Regions from separate parts of the Rossellomorea marisflavi genome, predicted to be linked through region 2. Evidence: a T-box and tRNA genes for the amino acid it is inferred to sense, from the RefSeq annotation. Region 2 holds a T-box; the other holds one or more tRNA genes.
What was found. A T-box is a leader RNA that pairs with one kind of tRNA and senses whether it is charged. The one in region 2 lies ahead of K6T23_RS15435 (valine--tRNA ligase), so its partner is inferred to be a tRNA-Val.

Region 1: it encodes a tRNA-Val, which carries the amino acid that the T-box ahead of K6T23_RS15435 (valine--tRNA ligase) is inferred to sense. The anticodon was not compared.

Annotation. Positions count from the first base shown of each region.
Region 1 covers NZ_CP081870.1:3,191,641-3,199,633, forward strand. Annotated here, with positions in the region: gene K6T23_RS16635 (GlgC family sugar phosphate nucleotidyltransferase) at 1-423, opposite strand, end outside; gene K6T23_RS16640 (glucose-1-phosphate adenylyltransferase) at 449-1,606, opposite strand; gene glgB (1,4-alpha-glucan branching enzyme) at 1,621-3,468, opposite strand; tRNA gene K6T23_RS16650 (tRNA-Glu) at 3,778-3,849, opposite strand; tRNA gene K6T23_RS16655 (tRNA-Ser) at 3,856-3,946, opposite strand; tRNA gene K6T23_RS16660 (tRNA-Asn) at 3,951-4,025, opposite strand; tRNA gene K6T23_RS16665 (tRNA-Ile) at 4,037-4,113, opposite strand; tRNA gene K6T23_RS16670 (tRNA-Gly) at 4,125-4,198, opposite strand; tRNA gene K6T23_RS16675 (tRNA-His) at 4,207-4,282, opposite strand; tRNA gene K6T23_RS16680 (tRNA-Phe) at 4,293-4,368, opposite strand; tRNA gene K6T23_RS16685 (tRNA-Asp) at 4,389-4,465, opposite strand; tRNA gene K6T23_RS16690 (tRNA-Met) at 4,610-4,683, opposite strand; tRNA gene K6T23_RS16695 (tRNA-Ser) at 4,704-4,796, opposite strand; tRNA gene K6T23_RS16700 (tRNA-Ile) at 4,812-4,888, opposite strand; tRNA gene K6T23_RS16705 (tRNA-Met) at 4,893-4,969, opposite strand; tRNA gene K6T23_RS16710 (tRNA-Ala) at 5,009-5,084, opposite strand; tRNA gene K6T23_RS16715 (tRNA-Pro) at 5,093-5,169, opposite strand; tRNA gene K6T23_RS16720 (tRNA-Arg) at 5,174-5,250, opposite strand; tRNA gene K6T23_RS16725 (tRNA-Leu) at 5,266-5,354, opposite strand; tRNA gene K6T23_RS16730 (tRNA-Gly) at 5,366-5,440, opposite strand; tRNA gene K6T23_RS16735 (tRNA-Leu) at 5,444-5,528, opposite strand; tRNA gene K6T23_RS16740 (tRNA-Lys) at 5,539-5,614, opposite strand; tRNA gene K6T23_RS16745 (tRNA-Thr) at 5,674-5,749, opposite strand; tRNA gene K6T23_RS16750 (tRNA-Val) at 5,856-5,931, opposite strand; rRNA gene rrf (5S ribosomal RNA) at 5,941-6,057, opposite strand; rRNA gene K6T23_RS16760 (23S ribosomal RNA) at 6,171-7,993, opposite strand, start outside.
Region 2 covers NZ_CP081870.1:2,938,954-2,946,946, forward strand. Annotated here, with positions in the region: gene K6T23_RS15430 (bifunctional folylpolyglutamate synthase/dihydrofolate synthase) at 1-1,111, opposite strand, end outside; gene K6T23_RS15435 (valine--tRNA ligase) at 1,187-3,832, opposite strand; T-box leader at 3,900-4,119, opposite strand; gene K6T23_RS15440 (hypothetical protein) at 4,283-4,471, shown strand; gene ysxE (spore coat protein YsxE) at 4,505-5,536, opposite strand; gene spoVID (stage VI sporulation protein D) at 5,613-6,797, opposite strand; gene K6T23_RS15455 (DUF4306 domain-containing protein) at 7,146-7,418, shown strand; gene K6T23_RS15460 (peroxiredoxin) at 7,554-7,993, opposite strand, start outside.

The DNA.
Region 1 (7,993 bases), 250 kb from region 2:
GGCGTGGCGCTCAAGGACCGGACGATAGGAGATATTGCACACGGTATAGCAGTTGGTGATGAGGGCATATTCCTGGGTGCTGCGGGTGAAATAGTCGATGTGATGGGCAAAATGATTGAACGATCCGATCGTTTCGTCATTCCTCTCAAGACCAGGAACCGGGAAGAAGAACAAACCGTCCCTCTTCCTGTTCAGGTCCCAGTTTTTCCCTGACCCGAGATGATCCATGAGGGAACGGTACTGGTATTTAGGGAAGATGGCTACAGATCCGATATCTGAATTCACCATATTCGAAAGGACGAAATCGACCAGGCGATACCGGCCGGCAATCGGGAGGGCCGCAAGCGAACGGTGCAAAAGCAGGTCTCCGAGTGAATCGTAATAGCTGGTCGCATCAATGACGCCTAACAGGGTGTTTTTCATATGAACTCCTCCTCTAAGTAGATGGTCAAACTTCTTCCTGTTCGAGTAATGCCGTTAGAACCGATTCCGTTACGAGTATGATTTCATCCGACTCTTCCTCAGGCATGATGACGATGCCACTCGGCACCACTACATCAGGTGGCACGATCGCCTGCTCGATATAGGCATTTTCACCGATTTCCGCCCCTGGCATGACGACGGAACGGGTGACATGCGCACCCTTCTTCACAGAAGCTCCTTGGAACAGGACGGATTTTTCAACGGTCCCTTCAATCGTACAACCTTCATTGATCAACGATCCTTCCACATGGGCATCTTCCGAGATATATTGAGGCGGCTCATTGGGATTGACAGAATAGACCCTCCAATCCAGGTCGAAAAGATTGAGTTCATTTTTTTCATCGATAAGATCCATATTGGCCTCCCATAGGCTCCGGACCGTGCCGACATCCTTCCAGTAGCCTTCGAACGGATAAGCCATCAGCTTTTTCTTTTCATCAAGGAGAAGGGGAATGACGTCCTTTCCGAAATCATGTGTGGAGCGTGGATTGCGGTCATCCATCTCCAGGTATTCTTTCAGAAGTGACCAGTTGAAGATATAGATGCCCATGGAAGCCAGATTACTCTTAGGGAACGGCGGTTTTTCCTCGAACTCGGTCACCCTCATGGCTTCATCGGTATTCATCAAACCGAACCTGCTCGCCTCATCCCATCCGACCTCAATGACCGAAATCGTGACGTCCGCTTTCTTTTCGATATGATAATCGAGCATCTTGCTGTAATCCATTTTGTAAATATGATCTCCCGAAAGAATCAGCACATATTCCGGATCATACTGCTCGATGTAGTTCACGTTCTGGAAGATGGCACTGGCAGTCCCTGTATACCAGCGCATCTCGGAGGATTCTGCATAAGGAGGAAGCACCGTGACCCCCCCGTTCCGTCGGTCGAGATCCCACGCACTGCCGATCCCGATATACGAATTCAATACCAACGGTTGATACTGAGTCAGAACCCCCACTGTATCAATGCCGGAATTCGTACAATTACTCAATGTGAAGTCGATGATACGGTATTTGCCTCCAAAGGGCACCGCCGGTTTCGCCAGGCTCTTCGTCAATGAATTCAACCTGCTCCCTTTGCCTCCTGCCAACAACATTGCCACACATTTGCCGTTACCCATGCTAGCATCTCCCCTCATATGATTGGTTTTAAATAAACAGCTCCATAAGGCGGTATCGTCATTTCAATTGATCCCTCTTTCCCGTGATAGGCCCCTTTCGTGACAAGAAGGGGGTGGGGATTGATTTGATGTGAGCCTCCAAAGCGTTCTTCATCGCTGTTCAAGATCTCTTGATATGCTTTCACAAGGGGCACCCCCACCCTATAGTGGTGGTAGGCTTCCTTGCTGAAATTACAGATGATGATCAGATGCTCTCCCTCTGAATGCCGGATGAAAGAGAAGATCTGCTGATTGGCATTATTGACATCGATCCATTCAAAACCGTCACTCCGATGGTCCCACTGGTGAAGCGGTGTTGCACCTCTATATAGATGCAGCACTTCTTTGAAATATGAGTTGAATTTGTGATGAAAATCGTAACTCATCAAATGCCAGTCCAACTGCTCCAGGTCCTTCCATTCGGCAAAGGGAGCCAGTTCACTTCCCATGAACAGAAGCTTTTTACCTGGATGACCTGTCATGAACGCAAGGAGCAGCCGATACTGGGCAAACTTTTGCCAATGATCCCCCGGCATCTTATCCAGCAATGACCTCTTCCCATGGACCACCTCATCATGTGAGAAAGGCAGGATATAGTTTTCCGAAAACGCATAGAGGATGGAGAACGTGATGAGGGAATGAAGCCCTCTTCTTTCTTCCGGTGTCGCTTCCATGTAGGTGAGCACATCATTCATCCAGCCCATGTTCCACTTATAGCTGAAGCCAAGCCCCCCGTAGTGAACCGGAGAGGTGACCTGGGGCCAATCGGTGGAATCCTCCGCCATCATCAGAAAGGCAGGGTCAAACTCAAACACGGATGTGTTCAACCGTTTAAGGAATTCCAGTGCCCCCTCATTCGCAGCCGACTCCCCCTGATTCGCCCAGTAAATGATGTTCGCAACGGCGTCGACCCTGAAGCCGTCGATGTGGTACTTCTCCATCCAGAAACGGGCATTGGATAGGAGAAAGCTCCTTACTTCTCCTTTTGCGAGGTCGAAGTTGACCGTACCCCATGTATGATTCTCACGGTCACTATCCCTGGCATATTCATAGGCGAAGGATCCGTCGAATTGATACAGTCCATGGGCATCCTTGCAAAAATGACCGGGTACCCAATCCATGATGACGCCTATTTGATGAGCATGGCATTCATTCACAAACGCCATGAACTCATGGGGTGAACCATATCTGCTTGTGGGAGCATAATAGCCTGTCCCCTGATAGCCCCACGAACGATCGAATGGATGCTCGGTCACCGGCAGGATTTCAATATGGGTGAAGCCGTGTTCCTTCACATGCGGAATCAGTTCATCCGCGAGCTCTGAATAGGTAAGAAAACTGCCATCCCTCTTCTTTTTCCATGTTCCCAAATGGACTTCATATATGAACATTGGTTGATCAAATCGATTATGTTTCTCTTTCACCTTCATCCAATCGCGATCGCTCCACTTAAACCCTTCAAGGTCGTACACCACACTTGCAGTTCGCGGTCTGACTTCAGAGGAGAATCCATATGGATCAGCTTTCATCCTACGTTCTCCTGAAGCAGTCACAATCTCATATTTATACGTTGAGCCGGTCAAGTCTTCATCAACCCGGATCATCCATACACCTTCCTGATTGATCCTCTTAAGCTCAAATCCCCTTCCGTTCCAGTTATTGAAAGAACCAACCACTGAAATCGATCTTGCCTCGGGAGCCCAAACGCAAAAATCAGTTGAAATGCCTGCTTTCACATGGCACCCCATAAAACGATAGGCATGCTGCATATTCCCTTCATGAAACAAAAAAACGTCATAATCTGTTAGGGACAACGTGTCCATATCCTCACCTACCATCATCAATCTCCTTACTTATTTCTTTCATCATATAAGAATTCCTTCATTTCATCATCTCCCATTTGCGACAATATTTGTTAGCTCACCACGAAAAACACCATAAAAAGGATGAAACCCTCGAATGACAAGGTTTTCATCCCATTTATATCCTTTTATTTGTCGTTATTTGTCGAAATATTTTAAAAATTTTAAACACATTACAAGTTGAAAACAAGTCAGATATAGAAATCAATGCCAATCCATGCAAAAAAAAAGATGTGTCGAAGATTGCCTCGACACATCTTTTTCGTATTATGACCCATACGGGATTCGAACCCGTGTTACCGCCGTGAAAGGGCGGTGTCTTAACCGCTTGACCAATGGGCCGCTTTATGGCGGAGAAGGAGGGATTTGAACCCTCGCGCCGGTTGCCCGACCTACACCCTTAGCAGGGGCGCCTCTTCAGCCACTTGAGTACTTCCCCATATTGGCTCCGCAGGCAAGACTCGAACTTGCGACCGATCGGTTAACAGCCGATAGCTCTACCACTGAGCTACTGCGGAACAATGAAAAATGGTGGGCCTAAGTGGACTCGAACCACCGACCTCACGCTTATCAGGCGTGCGCTCTAACCAGCTGAGCTATAGGCCCACAAATAAAAATGGAGCGGGTGATGGGAATCGAACCCACGACATCAGCTTGGAAGGCTGAGGTTTTACCATTAAACTACACCCGCAAAAAAAATGGGGCGACTGATGGGAATCGAACCCACGAATGCCGGAACCACAATCCGGTGCGTTAACCACTTCGCCACAACCGCCACAATCATATGGTGGCTCAGGACAGAATCGAACTGCCGACACATGGATTTTCAGTCCATTGCTCTACCAACTGAGCTACTGAGCCGCATCTAAATAAAATATAAATGGCGGTCCGGACGGGACTCGAACCCGCGACCTCCTGCGTGACAGGCAGGCATTCTAACCAACTGAACTACCGGACCAACTTTTTTTCGCGCTAGCGAAAATTAAGATCAATGTACTGCGATAGCAAAATAGCTATCAATAGTATTCGCGCTAGCGAAAGTAAAGATCATTACTTATGTATTGCAGTCACTACATCCCGATCCTAACGGATCAAGATGGTATTGCGGGGACAGGATTTGAACCTGCGACCTTCGGGTTATGAGCCCGACGAGCTACCGAACTGCTCCACCCCGCGACGATAAAAGATGAAAAATATGGAGGAGGAAGGGGGATTCGAACCCCCGCGGGCTTTGACACCCCTGTCGGTTTTCAAGACCGATCCCTTCAGCCGGACTTGGGTATTCCTCCGTATGGTGAGAACTATGGTGGACCTTGTAGGACTCGAACCTACGACCGGACGGTTATGAGCCGTCTGCTCTAACCAACTGAGCTAAAGGTCCCTAGTGGTAGCGGCGGAGGGGATCGAACCCCCGACCTCACGGGTATGAACCGTACGCTCTAGCCAGCTGAGCTACACCGCCTCGTAAAACGAGTATTTCCTGGTTCTCTAACATTATAAATGGTGGAGCCTAGCGGGATCGAACCGCTGACCTCCTGCGTGCAAAGCAGGCGCTCTCCCAGCTGAGCTAAGGCCCCAAAGAAAGTGGTCGGGAAGACAGGATTCGAACCTGCGACCCCTTGGTCCCAAACCAAGTGCTCTACCAAGCTGAGCTACTTCCCGATCATGGCGCGCCCGAGAGGAGTCGAACCCCTAACCTTTTGATCCGTAGTCAAACGCTCTATCCAATTGAGCTACGGGCGCATATATGAAATTCACTGGTGCCGAGGACCGGAATCGAACCGGTACGGTAGTCACCTACCGCAGGATTTTAAGTCCTGTGCGTCTGCCAGTTCCGCCACCCCGGCTAGGGCAATTATGGAGCGGAAGACGGGATTCGAACCCGCGACCCCCACCTTGGCAAGGTGGTGTTCTACCACTGAACTACTTCCGCATATGGTGCGGGTGAAGGGACTTGAACCCCCACGCCTTGCGGCGCCAGATCCTAAGTCTGGTGCGTCTGCCAATTCCGCCACACCCGCATGATATAAATGGTGAGCCATGAAGGATTCGAACCTTCGACCCTCTGATTAAAAGTCAGATGCTCTACCAACTGAGCTAATGGCTCGTGCTGCTTTTCTATAATGGACAAATACCCATAAGAAAATACAAAAGAACATAAAAAAGTGGTGCCGGCAAGAGGACTTGAACCCCCAACCTACTGATTACAAGTCAGTTGCTCTACCAGTTGAGCTACACCGGCAAGGTGTATGGTGTATTCTTTTTGCTTTGCCTTAGCTACATTGCAAAGGTTAAAGCTTCTTTATGGTACGTTATTTTCACTTCGCTAACGCTTCGTGAAAAAACTATGGTGGAGGATGACGGGATCGAACCGCCGACCCTCTGCTTGTAAGGCAGATGCTCTCCCAGCTGAGCTAATCCTCCGTATGTACCGCCTGGCGACGTCCTACTCTCACAGGGGGAGATCCCCCAACTACCATCGGCGCTGAAGAGCTTAACTTCCGTGTTCGGCATGGGAACGGGTGTGACCTCTTCGCCAATGTCACCAGACAGGTATTCCATTGAAAGAATTGTTCTTTCAAAACTAGATAAAGGGTTGATAGTCAATCATTACCGGCGTATCGTCCAGTCCGGGAGACGCGAAGCGCCTCCTTCGTCTTACTTTGGTTAAGTCCTCGATCGATTAGTATCAGTCAGCTCCATGTGTCGCCACACTTCCACCTCTGACCTATCTACCTGATCATCTTTCAGGGATCTTACTCACATAAAGTGATGGGAAATCTCATCTCGAGGGGGGCTTCATGCTTAGATGCTTTCAGCACTTATCCCTTCCGCACATAGCTACCCAGCGATGCCTTTGGCAAGACAACTGGTACACCAGCGGTGCGTCCATCCCGGTCCTCTCGTACTAAGGACAGCTCCTCTCAAATTTCCTGCGCCCACGACGGATAGGGACCGAACTGTCTCACGACGTTCTGAACCCAGCTCGCGTACCGCTTTAATGGGCGAACAGCCCAACCCTTGGGACCGACTACAGCCCCAGGATGCGATGAGCCGACATCGAGGTGCCAAACCTCCCCGTCGATGTGGACTCTTGGGGGAGATAAGCCTGTTATCCCCGGGGTAGCTTTTATCCGTTGAGCGATGGCCCTTCCATGCGGAACCACCGGATCACTAAGCCCGACTTTCGTCCCTGCTCGACTTGTAGGTCTCGCAGTCAAGCTCCCTTGTGCCTTTACACTCTGCGAATGATTTCCAACCATTCTGAGGGAACCTTTGGGCGCCTCCGTTACTCTTTAGGAGGCGACCGCCCCAGTCAAACTGCCCACCTGACACTGTCTCCCACCCCGATAAGGGGCGCGGGTTAGAATGTCAACACAGCCAGGGTAGTATCCCACCGACGCCTCCACCGAAGCTAGCGCTCCGGCTTCCAAGGCTCCTACCTATCCTGTACAAGCTGTGCCAAAATTCAATATCAGGCTACAGTAAAGCTCCACGGGGTCTTTCCGTCCTGTCGCGGGTAACCTGCATCTTCACAGGTACTATAATTTCACCGAGTCTCTCGTTGAGACAGTGCCCAGATCGTTACGCCTTTCGTGCGGGTCGGAACTTACCCGACAAGGAATTTCGCTACCTTAGGACCGTTATAGTTACGGCCGCCGTTTACTGGGGCTTCGATTCGCACCTTCGCTTGCGCTAAGCACTCCTCTTAACCTTCCAGCACCGGGCAGGCGTCAGCCCCTATACTTCGCCTTACGGCTTCGCAGAGACCTGTGTTTTTGCTAAACAGTCGCCTGGGCCTATTCACTGCGGCTCTCTCGGGCTTGCACCCTACCAGAGCACCCCTTCTCCCGAAGTTACGGGGTCATTTTGCCGAGTTCCTTAACGAGAGTTCTCTCGCTCACCTTAGGATTCTCTCCTCGCCTACCTGTGTCGGTTTGCGGTACGGGCACCATCTTCCTCGCTAGAGGCTTTTCTTGGCAGTGTGGAATCAGGAACTTCGCTACTATAATTCGCTCGCTATCACAGCTCAGCCTTCACGATGATGGGATTTGCCTCATCATCAGCCTAACTGCTTAGACGCACATATCCAGCAGTGCGCTTACCCTATCCTCCTGCGTCCCCCCATTGCTCAAATGGAAGAAAGGTGGTACAGGAATATCAACCTGTTGTCCATCGTCTACGCCTATCGGCCTCGACTTAGGTCCCGACTAACCCTGAGCGGACGAGCCTTCCTCAGGAAACCTTAGGCATTCGGTGGATGGGATTCTCACCCATCTTTCGCTACTCATACCGGCATTCTCACTTCTAAGCACTCCACCAGTCCTTACGGTCTAGCTTCGCAGTCCTTAGAACGCTCTCCTACCACTGACACCAAACGGTGTCAATCCACAGCTTCGGTGATACGTTTAGCCCCGGTACATTTTCGGCGCAGAGTCACTCGACCAGTGAGCTATTACGCACTCTTTAAATGGTGGCTGCTTCT
Region 2 (7,993 bases):
TCGGGAAGTCAAATTGCGTGAGAACCAGGTGATCGACGGCGGTTTTCAGCGGTTCGATCATCGGCTTCAAGTCTTTATCCTTGAGGGCGGCGAACAAACTGGATACACGCCTTCCTCGGAATCGCTCCTGAATTGTGGAGACGAGTGCCGCCACGCCTTCTGGATTGTGGGCGCCATCCAGGAAGATCAATGGGGTATCCGAAACCTTTTCCATCCTTCCAGGCCAGTACGCCTTCAGGAGTCCCCGTTTCACATGACCCGGATCAATCCGGAACCCATGTTCACCGAGAAGCCCAGCTACTTTTATGGATACGGCGGCATTTCGCACCTGATGCATCCCGATCATGGTCATATCGAACGATTCTGTAGCGCCACCCTCTTCATAGCGGAACCGTTCCCCGTCAGGTAAATGTTCCATGGAGACGGCCGAAAATCCTTCTCCCAATACGTGGAGTTGGCTATCTTTCTGTTCTGCTTGCTCAGAAATGACGGCAGCGGCTTCGGGTTGTGATACCCCCGATACGACCGGGACACCTGCTTTGATGATCCCTGCTTTTTCAAAAGCGATGTCCCCCAGTGAGTTCCCCAAGAACTGCATGTGGTCCATCCCGATGCTCGTAATGACGGAAACGAGTGGGGTGATGACGTTGGTGGAATCGAGTCTCCCTCCGAGTCCGACTTCCTCGAGTACGATGTCGGGTGTTTCATATTCGGCAAAATACAAGAAATTCATGGCCGTGATCACTTCGAATTCCGATGGTCCCCCCCATTCGGAATCCTCCATTTCCTCTGCAATCGGTTTTACGCGTTCGACGAGAGAAGTCAGGGCTTCATCGGATATCGGAACCCCGTTCATGCTGATCCGCTCATTGAATCTCTCGAAATACGGAGAAGTGAACGTCCCCACTGTGTAGCCCGCTTCCTGGAGCATATTCCGTAAGAAAGTGACCGTGGACCCCTTTCCATTCGTCCCTCCGATATGGACGGTCCGGATTGTTTGATGGGGGTTTCCAAGCTTCTCAAGAAGCTCCTCCATTCGCTGCAAACCGGGTTTGATACCGAGGCGCAAGCGTGAATGAATCCAACTTACCGCATCTTCATACTGCATCATACTGGTGGTCCTCCTTGTCTTCGTAAAGAAAAAGAGGGCTGATCGGTCATCAGCCCTCTTGTCTTTGCGGTGTGATTATACCGTCTTCAACTCTTCGATCCGGGCCTTAACCGTGGCCTGTTTCTCCAAGTAGTCCTGTTCTTTTGCTTTTTCTTCATCCACTACTTTTTGAGGCGCCTTGCTTATGAATCGTTCGTTGCTCAGCTTCCCTTGTACGCGTGATACTTCCTTCGTCCATTTGTCGAGCTCTTTCTCCAGGCGTGCGATCTCTTCATCGATGTTGATGAGGCCTGCAAGTGGAAGGAACAGCTCAACTCCCGTCACGACAGCTGTCATCGCTTTTTCAGGTGCAGATGCATCAGTGGATAGCTCAAGGGATTCCGGATTACAGAAACGCTCGATGTAGGCCGCATTCTTCTTAAGAACCGCAAGCGTTTCTTCATCTTTCGCCTTCAGCATGAGTTTGATCTGCTTGCTCATCGGCGTATTCACTTCTGCACGGATATTCCGTACCGCACGGATGATGTCCACGAGAAGCTTCATTTCTTCAGCAGCTGCATCATCCGTAAGGGCTGAATCGACTTCCGGCCAGGCAGCCACGGTGATGGATTCGCCTTCATGCGGCAGGTTCTGCCATATTTCCTCGGTAATAAACGGCATGAACGGGTGAAGAAGTCTCATCGTGTTGTCGAGAACATAGGCAAGGATCGAACGAGTCGTCTTCTTCGCGGCTTCGTCTTCCCCGTAAAGAGGCAGCTTCGCCATTTCGATATACCAGTCACAGAAATCATCCCAGATGAAGTTATAAAGGATGCGCCCCACTTCACCGAACTCATACTTGTCGGCAAGGCGTGTAACGGTTTCGATCGTCTCATTGAGACGGGTGAGGATCCATTTGTCTGCCACCGACTTTTCACCGGAAAGGTCGATTTCGTCATAGGTCATGCCGTCCATATTCATCAAGGCGAATCGGGAAGCATTCCAGATCTTGTTGGCAAAGTTCCAAACGGATTCCACCTTTTCGAAGGAGAATCTCAGATCCTGACCAGGCGAGCTTCCTGTCGAAAGGAAGTAGCGCAGGGCATCGGCTCCGTATTTCTCGATGACATCCATGGGATCGACGCCGTTTCCGAGGGATTTACTCATCTTGCGGCCATCGGCATCGCGCACGAGACCGTGGATCAATACGTCTTTGAATGGGCGTTCATTCGTGAATTCAAGTCCCTGGAAGATCATGCGGGATACCCAGAATCCGATGATGTCATAGCCCGTCACGAGGGTATTGGTCGGATAGTAGCGTTTGAAGTCCTCTGCTTCAAGATCCGGCCATCCCATTGTAGAGAACGGCCATAGCGCCGAGCTGAACCATGTATCCAGGACATCTTCCTCCTGCACCCAGTTTTCAAGATCTTCAGGTGCTTCATGGGCAACGTGGATCTCTCCTGTTTCCTTATGGTACCAAGCCGGGATGCGGTGACCCCACCATAGTTGACGGGAAATACACCAATCACGCGTATTCTCCATCCAGCGAAGGTAGCTCGTTTCGAAGCGGTCCGGAACGAAATTCACCTTCTCTTCCCCGTCCTGAAGCGTCACGGCTTTCTGGGCAAGGGGATCCATTTTCACGAACCATTGTGTGGACAGGTACGGTTCAACAACGGCTCCGCTTCGCTCAGAATGACCGACAGAGTGAAGATGCTCTTCGATTTTGAAGAGGACGCCGTCTTCCTGGAGATCTTTCACAATTTGCTTACGGCAGTCGAAACGGTCCATACCAGAGTACTTGCCGGCTTTTTCGTTCATGGACCCGTCTTCATGCATCACGAGAATGCGCTGCAGGTCATGGCGGTTGCCGATTTCGAAGTCATTCGGGTCATGGGCAGGTGTGATCTTCACTGCACCCGAACCGAATTCCATGTCCACATAGTCGTCTCCGACGATCGGGATCTCACGCCCTGTGATCGGAAGGATCACGGTTTTACCGATGAGATGCTTGTAGCGGTCATCTTCAGGGTGAACGGCAACGGCTGTGTCACCGAGCATCGTCTCAGGACGCGTCGTGGCGATTTCGATATGACCGGAACCGTCGCTCAATGGGTAACGCATGTGGTAGAAGGCACCTTGAACGTCCTGGTGGATAACCTCGATATCCGAAAGGGCCGTTTTCGTTGCCGGGTCCCAGTTAATGATGTATTCACCGCGATAAATGAGCCCTTTGTTGTAAAGGTCGACGAATACTTTACGTACGGCATCGGATAATCCTTCATCAAGGGTGAAGCGCTCACGGCTGTAATCGAGTCCGAGACCGACCTTCGCCCACTGCTCGCGGATATGGGAAGCATATTCTTCTTTCCAGTTCCATGTTTCCTCCACGAACTTTTCACGGCCGAGGTCATAGCGTGAGATGCCCTGATTTCGCAGCTTCTCATCTACTTTTGCCTGTGTCGCGATCCCCGCGTGGTCCATCCCCGGTAGCCAGAGGACGTCGTAGCCCTGCATACGCTTCATGCGAGTCAGAATGTCTTGAAGTGTCGTATCCCACGCATGACCAAGGTGAAGCTTTCCGGTTACGTTCGGAGGCGGGATGACGATGCTGTAAGGTTCTTTTCCTTCATCAGGTGTCGCTTCAAAGAACTTCCCATCGATCCACCACTTGTAGCGGCCATCCTCGATCGCCTTCGGATCATATTTTGTCGGCATTGATAATTCTTGATTTTCCATTGGTTTTCCTCCATTTCGTGCATGCATGCGGGCCTTTGATACACATAAAAAGATCCCCCGTCCTATAAAAAAGGACGAAGGATCTCTCATTCGCGGTACCACCTTAATTCCCGGGTTTCCCCAGGCTCTCAAAGACCCATAACGGCTTTTCACCGGTTCCCACTACTAAAAGTTCACGGGAACTGCTCTCAGGCGACATTCCATTGTCTTGGCATGGAAGACTCTCAGCTTATGCCTCCCTCTCTGAATGCCAGGTTCAACGTACTCTTCCTGTTCATTGCATTTACATGTTATATAGTTATTTATTATAGTATAAGATTTGATTCAGGTTCGTCAATCATTATCGCCCATTTCGCCGTAAAATATTCATCAGAAGGCCCGTCTGACACCATTTCCCTCCCCCTTCATAGGATAAAGTAGTGAAATCACCCAGGAAAGAGAGTGACCGGTATGAAGAAATTCAGCTCCCATACCCAGCCCCCCTGGCTGAGGAACACCCGCGCCATATGTAAGCAATTCATCGTCCCCTTCACCATATTCCAAGGGATACGGACGATCCTGATCCCATCCACGTTCGACGTCCTTTTACTGACCCTCTTCCTTGCGATAGCCGCTGCCATCTATTTCGACTGGATATAAAAACAAAGCCCCGGATCCTGTCCGGGGCGTTTCTTATGAAGAGGATGCTTCTTCTGCTTCTTTTTTCTGCCGTTCCATTTCATCCAGCCGCATGACCACGTACTCTGTATTTTTCAGAAGCCAATAGTGACGCTGAAGCTTCTTCAGTGATTTGCGCTCATTGCGTTTATGCTTCGGGGTATGGAAATATTTCTCCACCACGGCGATCACGGAGCTCGGATAGGCAAGATAGCTCATGAACAGCTGTCGCTCCTCATTCCGGACGGCAAAATGATGAAAATAGGTCGTGAGCCATTCCACGCATTCTTCATAATACTTCGGATACGTCTTCAGCGTCCTTGACAGGAACGGGAGGAGGTCATGGAAGGGGGAGGCGACCTTGGACTGCTCGAAGTTGTGAAAATACCCCATCCCCCTGTCATCATATAGGAAGTGCTCGGAAGACACCTTCCCGTGGGTGATGACCGTCCGAACTTTCTCGAGCTCCTTCGTTTCCTCATACCACTCATCAAGCATCTTTCTCGAAAACTTCAACGCCTGCGACGCATCTTTATAATACATACAGTAATGGTATTGAAACGGCGACATATATGTGACCCGCTCACATGTATCGATATACTCATCGAGGAACTGCTGTTCTTTCTCCCATCGTGTGGTAAGCAACTCGTAGTGGGATTCCCTCTCTTCTTTATCGATCTTCACGTCTTGGGAGGAGAGGGTATGAAGGCGGGCAAGCTCCCTGAACAGCTTCTGATGCTTCTCGAAGCGGTCTTCCCTGTCCTGATTGATGAGCCAGGGCATCACGTAGAACAGACTGCCTTCATTCCACACCGCATAGCGGCCGTCAAGCGTAGGATAAATCGGCACGATGCGGTTATAGCCCCTTTGGAAAAGGGTCTGGATGTTGCGGACGAAATCCACCCCGTTTTGAGGAGAGAGTTTTTTGACGGCAAGAGTCCCTTTATTCGAAAACACCTTGGAGATCTTACCGAAGCTCTCGACAAAATAAGGTTCGACGCCATATGGCTGGAGTACGGGCCTCAATGCTTCCAGGGGTTGTTCCATGTTAATCACCTTCTGCCTGTATACTCTAAAAAAGCCGGACCAACCCTAACGCGTCAGTCCGGCTTCCCTTGCACCCTTACCTAAAAGCGGGCTCCTCAGGCGGGATATACAGCACTTGACCGCCGTACACGTCCTGATTGGCCTCAAGCTGATTCACCCTCAGCAGCTGCGGGATCGTCAGTTCATACTTCTCTGCGATGGAATCAAGGGTATCCCCATCCTGGACGATGCATACCCGAAGCGTGGCACCCCGCTCCTCTTCCTTCCGGGCAAAGAAATCCGTAAGGGAGATCGATTCATATTTCTTCTTCTTGCCTTTGGTTTTTTTCGCCGCTTCGACCTCGGAGCTTGAAGAAGATTCCTCCTCTTCCTCTTCTTCTGCCTCCATGACCTCTTGGACGGGAAGTTGAACCGGAGGCTGGACCGACTCCTGCGCGTAGTGCTGATAAGACTGATCCTCTGAGGATTCACTGAGCTCGTGCTCCGGGAGTTCAAACACCTTCTCGCTTCTCATCGCTTCGGGTTCAGGGAACGATTCATACTGGATCTGGACCGGGATTTCTTCCTCTTCAGGCGTGACCCTTCCTTCAAGAACGAAAGGTTCCGTTTCCTCCTGCTCCTCCTCATCTTCCACTTCATCATAGACAGGAGAGAGGGAGAAAACATCATATTCTTCTTCCCGAGGAGGCTCCTCAACGTAATCAGGTACGACCGTCTCCATCGTCACATCCGCTGCTTCTTCCGCCTCCACTTCTTCCATTGTGTCGACGGCACGGTACATCGGTTCATACAGCTCTTCTTCGACAGGCGTCTGCACCTGCTGTTCACCGAAGATCCCTGTGATGGTCAGGTCGGCATTCAGCCTGATGCAGGCATTTTCAGGCACGGCATAATCGAATGCTTCCACATATACATCGATGTCTTCCAGATTCTCGATCCGGTTTTTCGGGATCGTTACATCCACCGGGAAACAATGAATGAACTCGAGCTCCCCTTTCTCACGGCTTTCCACCATCTGGACGTACTTTCCACTCGCCTCCAGGATTTCATCCACCTCATAGGCTTCATCATCATCCCTCACCGAGGACGGAAGGTATTCACCGGATAGATCCAGGCTACCTCTGATGAGGATATACTGCTCTTGTTCTTGTATCGTTATATGTGGATCTAAGGAGATGGATAATAACTCTTCAACTTCCTGTCCTTTTTTAAACCAAATTGATTCTTCCAGGGAAAATCGTAGACTCGATTGCTGCGACAAAGAAATTCCTCCTTTCATTAAGCAAAGAAATAACAAACAATGCCATTATCACTATATGGGCTTCCCTGAAAGAATATGATACTGTTTGTGAAGTTCCGGAAATTCCGAAAGCTCCTTTTCATAAATACTGATTGCACGGTAGAGGTTCAAGAGGAAATGGCATTTGTGCTTTTCTTTGAGATGACGCCAAGTGAAGTCATTTGTCCCTATTCTCGCTGCAAGACACTCCATCCATGCAGAAAAAAGCAGATTGCACCTCCCATTAAATAATGGTAAATTTAAACAAAAGAATGAAAGTTTGAGCGGAGGATCTTTTTGAATAAACCATTCTTATTTTTTCAGTTGATATTGTCATTGGGGATTTTTTCATACACCTTTTTCACCTTCGGCTGGGCAGCGAGTTACTTGATGCTGGAGGACAATTGGAGTGAAATGCTCATATTCAGCAAAGACGCCATGACCCCACAGGATATTTCCGAACTTGATAAACTGATCTACGGGTTCCAGCATGCCCCACTGGTAGTGACAATTCTGATGATGGTAAGTTTCTTGTATGCACTCTTCCTGATCGTCATAATCCTCAGGCGAATCCTTCTCACTAAGTATCAATCCACAAATTAAGCATCATGACGGTCCCGCATCCAATGTGACTCACCACCATATATCCCATGTAACCAAACCGTTCAAGGATTGTGGCATGAGGAATGAATTTTACATAAAAAATAACCGCCCGCGCCATGCGGACGGTACTTTTCACTACAGCGATTTTTTAGAAATATACCAGTCTATATACTCGATCCCCTCTTCATTCGCACGTTCTGCGGCCTCCTCCTGTGTCTCAGGTGGAGAGACCACGACTTTGTCACCCGGCTCCCAGTCGGCAGGGGTTGATACACCATGTTCATCCGTCGCCTGCAGGGCTTGGACGAGACGCACGATTTCCTTCATATTGCGTCCTGTAGTGAGAGGGTAATAGATGATGGAGCGAATCGTCTGACTGCTGTCGATCACGAAGACTGCCCGGCTCGTCTCGACCTGGCTCTCCCCAGGCATGATCATGCCATATTTCATGGCTACCTCCCTGTCCAGATCGGCAATGATGGGAAATTCGATGGTTATATCGAAGTTTTCCTCAATGCTTCTGATCCAAGCAATATGGGACGATACACTATCCACGCTAAGCCCCAACAGGTCGG